Regions from separate parts of the Clostridium malenominatum genome, predicted to be linked through region 2. Evidence: riboswitches for the same ligand, from Rfam matches in the RefSeq annotation. Region 2 holds a riboswitch; each other region holds the start of a gene.
The links. Region 2 has a riboswitch for cyclic di-AMP ahead of ABDZ69_RS14935 (LysM peptidoglycan-binding domain-containing protein). Riboswitches for the same ligand answer to the same signal wherever they lie in the genome.
Positions count from the first base shown of each region.

Region 1: it holds a riboswitch for cyclic di-AMP, as region 2 does, so the genes downstream of both, ABDZ69_RS15810 (hypothetical protein) here and ABDZ69_RS14935 (LysM peptidoglycan-binding domain-containing protein) in region 2, are expected to answer to the same signal.
Region 3: it holds a riboswitch for cyclic di-AMP, as region 2 does, so the genes downstream of both, ABDZ69_RS02900 (C40 family peptidase) here and ABDZ69_RS14935 (LysM peptidoglycan-binding domain-containing protein) in region 2, are expected to answer to the same signal.

Region 1 is NZ_BAAACF010000012.1:43,208-45,478, forward strand. It holds gene ABDZ69_RS15805 (heavy metal translocating P-type ATPase) at 1-1,055, opposite strand, end outside; cyclic di-AMP (ydaO/yuaA leader) riboswitch at 1,269-1,391, shown strand; gene ABDZ69_RS15810 (hypothetical protein) at 1,396-2,217, shown strand.
Region 2 is NZ_BAAACF010000006.1:113,991-116,261, forward strand. It holds gene ABDZ69_RS14930 (S41 family peptidase) at 1-1,059, opposite strand, end outside; cyclic di-AMP (ydaO/yuaA leader) riboswitch at 1,198-1,322, shown strand; gene ABDZ69_RS14935 (LysM peptidoglycan-binding domain-containing protein) at 1,327-2,091, shown strand; gene ABDZ69_RS14940 (DUF3137 domain-containing protein) at 2,248-2,271, opposite strand, start outside.
Region 3 is NZ_BAAACF010000001.1:581,351-583,621, forward strand. It holds gene ABDZ69_RS02890 (GNAT family N-acetyltransferase) at 24-530, shown strand; gene ABDZ69_RS02895 (lactate utilization protein) at 547-1,188, shown strand; cyclic di-AMP (ydaO/yuaA leader) riboswitch at 1,338-1,486, shown strand; gene ABDZ69_RS02900 (C40 family peptidase) at 1,488-2,099, shown strand; gene ABDZ69_RS02905 (hypothetical protein) at 2,198-2,271, shown strand, end outside.

The DNA.
Region 1 (2,271 bases), on a different contig from region 2:
CCTTCAATTACTTTGCCGTCAAGAGGAACTTTTTCCCCTGGCTTTACAAGAATAACATCACCTATGCCAACTTCTTCTGGCGATACTTTTTTAATATTATCCCCTATCTTCAAATTAGCAAAATCAGGTCTTATATCCATAAGCGCTGCAATTGATTTTCTTGAACGATTGACAGCCATACCTTGGAATATCTCTCCCACTTGATAGAACAGCATAACTGCTACCCCTTCTGGAAATTCACCAATGGCAAAGGCACCAATTGTAGCTATACTCATAAGGAAGTTTTCGTCAAAAATTTCCCCTCTTCTTATATTCTTCAATGCCCTCAACACAACTTCTCCACCAACGATCACATAACTTATTAGATAAAGTATTAGTTCTACAGCAAATGAAAACTTAAAGGCAGTGGCTACTCCAAAGAGGGCTGCACCAACTGCAAATCTCATTATTTCCCCCTTATTACCTTCTCCATGGTCATGGTCGTGTCCATGGTCATGATTTTCATGTTTTGATGTCTTCTTCTCATTTTCCATTTCAATAACTTTAACATCTGGTTCTATCCTTGCAACTATTTCTTTAACTTTTTCTACAATATGATTTTTCTTAGAAAGATTGTCCATTTCTATGATAAGCTTTGTAGATACAAAATCCACTACAGCAGATTTTACACCATCTATATTATTTGACTCTCTTTCTATTTTAGCAGCACAATTACCACAGCAAAGTCCTTCAAGCAGTAATTCTTTTTTTAATATTTTATTGAATTGCTTTTCTTTTACATTAACATGCCCTTCTATGCTTTTAACAATATCATTTGTTGCAGCTATTAGCTCCCTTGACCTATTAATTTCCTCAATTTCTAAAATTAATGTTTTAGTGGCAAAGTTAACATTAGCAGAGTTAATACCATCTAATTCATTAAGCTTTTTCTCTATTTTATTAGCGCAATTAGCACAATCAAGTCCTTCTAATATAAACTCTTTTTTAACATTAGCTTTAGAACTACTTTGTAACGGTTTTATATTTACATTAGGTTTTTTAATTTCTTTGCTCATAATTTTTCCCCCAAACTATTATCTCTCACTCATACACATGAACATATGAATAAGTATTCATATGTTCATTATATGTAGTTTATACTATATTGTCAATACAACTATAAAATATTTCCTATAAATAAATATCTTATAAATACCCTAGAAAAAACCATTGAATATATTACCTGTATCTACTTTTTATAGTTTTATGTATAATTTTTATTGAACAAAATATAAATTTTGCCGAATGTCATTGACAGCGGGGGAATATCATTGGGGTGAATCATTAAATATGTAGGGAAATCCTCTTTCCGAACCCGTCAACTAACCTCGTAGGCACAAGTGAGGAGTAAAAATAATGAAAAAAATTATTGTAACATTAGCAGCTTCTTTAGTTCTGACTATTGGCGCTTCCAATGTACTGTCAACTAAACTAAGCACAAAGCAAAAGACACCTATTGCATCAAACTCGTCTATAAGTGAGAGCAAATCCTTAGAGCAAAGTACAGACATCACAGGTGATGCTATTCAACCTCAAATAGAGCATTCTAAAAAAGTCGAGGATACAAAACAAGCTGATGCGAAAACTTCAAGTCCAAGCAGTACACCTAAGAAAAATACAAAATCAACACAATCACCATCTAGAGGTGGTCTATCAATTTCTTCTCAAAAGAACCTACATAATAGCAATACCTCAAACAATGCCAATGCCTCCAAATATGGTGAGTTATTAGATTGGAAACAAGTACAAAGCATAATACCTATAAGTACTAATGTACGAGTTACAGATTTAGGTACTGGTAAATATTTTAATATTAAGAGAACTTTTGGGACAAACCATATTGATGGTGAGGCTTTAACTATATCAGATACGAACATTATAAAAAGCATCTGGGGTGGTTTTTCTTGGGTAAGAAGGCCCGTTATAATTAATATTAATGGAAGAAAAATAGCTGCATCAATGACAGCTATGCCTCATGCTGGAGTTGATTCAGCACCAGCAGTAACAACTGTTAGCAATCGTTCAGGCGGTTATGGAACAGGGGAAAATTTAGATGCTGTTAAGAACAATGGAATGAGTGGAGTAATAGATATACACTTCTTAAATAGTACAAGACATAAAGATAATAGACAAGATCCTCAACATCAAGCTGCTATTTTAAAAGCCGCTGGAAAATAAAATTTTTTTACGGTTACGGCTATACTAATCAAAAGACCTCTATAATACAAGAGT
Region 2 (2,271 bases):
ATCCTCTATAATTTTATAGTACTTTGTTGAATAGCAAACTGTAAGGCCTGAATTTTTTAAACTAAATCTTTCTACCTCACCATAACAATTTGGTTTTCCACCGCTTCCTTCCCCTACAAATATAGCCTTTGTATTTTCCTTTAAAGAAAATACATTTAATAATGCTGAAGAAAAGGTTTCTCTCCCCACTATTACAAATAAATTACCTTTATTGTTTATTGTTTTAGAGCTTTTTACATACTCAATAAAAGGATCTAATAATCTAGAGTCTCCACCAAAATTATTTCTAAAATCAATAATAAGCTTTTCTACATTTTTTTCTTCTATGAATTTAATTAATTTGTCACAGAAATCATAGACATTTATTTCATCCATATTTCTGCAAGCATTATATTTAAAATATACTGTTTTTAAATTCTCTAAGTATTCAAACCAGTAATATTTATCTGAGCTTTTTTCACATAAAGTCAGATTGATTTTATCAATGGATGATAATTTTAATTTTTCTCTAACCTCTTTTATTGATAGAGGGCTAATTTCTAATGTTTTCTCTATTCCATTTTTGTCTTCACATGTAAGCTCTAAACTTCCGAAATCATCTATAATTTCTAAGCCATATAAAATTTCTACTGCAGGTAAAAACTTAGGTAGTTGAGATTTTAAAAGCCATTGATTTTCATAGGACACAATTTCGCTTAAAATATTTATAATCTCTTCTATCTCTATATTATTTATACGAGTTATTCTACAATTTAGCATTTCTTTATATTCTTCAAGAGTATGAGTTACATATATTCCATCCTTAAACCAGTATAGTTCCATGGGATACAATAACCTTACTGGCAAACTAAGGGAGGTATGAGCGTCTCTAAAGGATGCAACAATTTTCCCTAAGTTTACTGCAATCTCATAGCTATCGTGATTATCTATATTATTTTTTAATCCTTCAATTTCCTCATAAAATTCTTCTTCTTTCTTATAGAAAAATAAATTTTTATGCCTTTTAGGAAGTTCTAAGGCTAATTCTTCAATATCTTCTATCCATTTATCCTTTGTCATAATTATATTCTCCTTTTTGCCTATTTTCCGCTTATTCTACCTAAATATTATATCACCTAATAGACCACAATTAACCTAAGTTACCAAAATTCCACCATGGACATGTCTCCTAACCCTTTGTTAAAATGGCACTAGTTCATAAAAACTACGCCGAATCTTCTTATGAAGTACCGGGGATACTTTTGGGGTGAATCTCACATTGTAGTAGGGTACCTCTGACCCGAACCCGTCAACTAACCTGGGAGGCAATTTAGAGGAGGTTTATTAATGATGAAAAGAAAATCTTTAAAAACATTTCTAACTGCGCTAGGTTTAACACTAACCTTATATAGTCCAGCATTTGCAGGAAACTATACTGTAGTTTCTGGTGACTCTCTATACAAGATAGGAACGGTTTTTAATACCACATCAAGCAATTTAATGGCAAGTAATAATATTGCAGGAAGTAATATTTATCCTGGACAAGTACTAAAAGTTCCTTGTGAAACTTACACTGTAAAAAGTGGTGATAGCTTATATTTAATCGCTAAAAAATATGGTATAAGCTTGTATGATTTGAGAAAAGCAAATAATAAATGGAACGATACACTTTATATTGGACAAGTTCTTAATGTACCTAAGACAAACTCTAATGTAGGTACTTCAGCAGTTAATCCAGTTATAAAATATACTGCTGCTGATTTGGATCTTTTAGCAAGACTTGTAACAGCAGAGGCGCAGGATCAACCTTATAATGCCCAAGTAGCTGTAGCAGCTGTTGTAATAAATAGAGTAAAAAGTTCACAGTTCCCAAATACCATTTCTTCTGTAATTTATGAAAAAAGCAATGGATACTACCAATTTTGCCCTGTTTCAAATGGTTGGATAAACAAACCTGCTACCGAAACTTCTAAAAAAGCTGCTAAAGAGGCTTTATCTGGGGTAGACGCAAGCAAGGGTGCTTTATACTACTTTGACGATAGTGCTACAAATAAATGGATATGGTCTAGACCTATGACAGCTCGAATTGGTAATATGATTTACGTGAAATAAAATTGCAGGGCAATTTTATTTAGTTTTTTAGATAATTAGTTTTATAGTTGTGGTGGAAATCCCCTTGGGGGGATTTCTTTTCTATGAAATTCCTTATAAGGAATTTCCACATTAACTAAAACACTAAAAACTATTTAAAAATTGCTCTGCAATTTTTTATAATTCCACATTTGGATTTTT
Region 3 (2,271 bases), on a different contig from region 2:
TAAATAAGGAATGAGGTGAAGCTATGTTAGACTTAAATGTACAGTGGCAGAATATAAAAGTTGTGAATATTCAAAAAAATGACGTAGATGATATAAAAAAATGGCTTTATAAACAGAGTGAATTTGCGGAAGAAAGTGTATATCCCATAGAAGTAAGCGAATTGTACGATAGATTTTTAGAATATTATATAAGTGAAAATGAATTTTTTAGTAAAATACAGTTTGAAAACAAGACCATAGGTATACTGAAAGGAAGAGTGGAATTTAAAAACCCCTCAGAGGCCTGGATATGGTGTTTAATGATAGATTATGAATATAGAGGAAAAGGTATTGGAAGTAGAGTAATTGATGAGGTTAATAGTTATTTAAATAGAGAATATAATATAGAGTATTTTTATACAACAGTTATGAGAGATAGTTTCAGAACCATAGAATTTCTTAAAAAAAACGGATACAAAATTAAAAGAGTTTCTAAAAATTATTATGACATAAATGGCAAACAAATGGATATGCTCATTTTAAAAAAATAATTTGGAGGGGATTTGAGTGGACAAGAATCTTTTATGGTATTTAGAGAAGAAAGTTCAAAGGACTATTGAAGGATTAAAGAAAAATAATATGGAAGGATATTATGTTAAAGATGAAGTAGAGTTAAAAGAAAAGTTAAAGGAATTGTTAAAACAAAATTCAACAGTTACAGTTGGTGGCTCAATGACTTTGTTTGAAACAGGAGTCATTGATTACTTAAGAAGTGGAGAATATAATTTTTTAGATAGATATGATGAGGAATTATCTCCAGCGGACCTAAAGAAACTATATAGGGATGCTATTTCAGCAGATACCTATATTTGTAGTACAAATGCTTTGACTGAATCAGGTGAGCTATATAACATTGATGGGAGAGGCAATAGAGTGGCAGCAATGATGTTTGGTCCTGATCAAGTAATTATAATAGCAGGAGTTAATAAGATAGTAAAAAATCTAGAGGAAGCAGAAACTAGAATTAAAACATTAGCTGCTCCTGTGAATGCAAGAAGACTTAATAAAAACACCACTTGCGCTAAGTTAGGATATTGTGCTGAATGCACTACAGACGAAAGAATATGCAGTGCCTATGTAGTTTTAAAAAGACAGCTAATTAAAGGAAGAATAAAAGTAATAATTGTTGGTAAAGAATTAGGGTATTAATTATAAGGGTATTAAGTGTACTGCTTAATACCCTCTTTTATGAAAATACATTGTTATACGATTAAAATACATAAAAGTTCTATAAATAAATAGATAATTCTTAAAAATTTCTTAAATATTGTTGACTTTATATTACAATTTCAATTATAATGGAAGAGGTGCTGAATCTTAAGATTATCTTAAGTACGGAGGAACCAGTTAAAAAGGGGTTAATCTTAGCAATATATTAATACTGCTAAGTAGGGTAACCTTTGCCCGAACCCGTCAGCTAACTTCGGAGGCAGGAAAGGTGGAAGAAAATGAATTTTTCAAGACAAAAGTTAAGTTCAATTGCAGTGTTTTTTCTATTATTTCTAGGATTGACAATAATAAGAGTAGATTTTGTAAAAGCAGATGCAACTATTGATTTAAACAGCAAAGGAATGGCAGTAAGATCAGCTACAGTGAAAACAGACAAAGTTATAATAGTTCCAAAGAAAAATGATGAGTCAAAGGGCTCTAATTCGGCGTCAGGAATGTCGGTTTCATACAGTAGAGGTGGAAGTGGAAGAAGTGATGTTGTGTCCTATGCCTATAATTTTTTAGGTAGACCCTATGTATGGGGAGCAGCAGGACCAAAAGCTTTCGACTGTTCAGGTTTCACTCAGTATGTTTACGCTGCATTTGGAGTAGGAATGGGTCACTATACAGGAACACAGTTCGGAGTTGGACAATCGGTTAAGAAAAGTGAATTGTTAGCAGGTGACTTAGTGTTTTTTAATACATATGGTAGTATATCCCATGTTGGTATATACATAGGGGGAGGACAATTTATTCATGCCTCTTCAGGAAGTGGAAAAGTTACCATAAGTGATCTTTCAGGAAGTTATTATGTTTCTAGATATGCAGGTGCTAGAAGAATACTTAGATAATTATTTGCCCCACAAATTATGTGGGGTTTATTTTTTAGTGTCATAAAAATCCCAAGTTATAAATATTATTTATAGAGATAATATTTTAAAACGGGGTGATGAAAATAAGATACACTAGATATGATATAAAAAGAAAAAAGAAAAACAAAGCTATTTCTTTTATTATTACGTT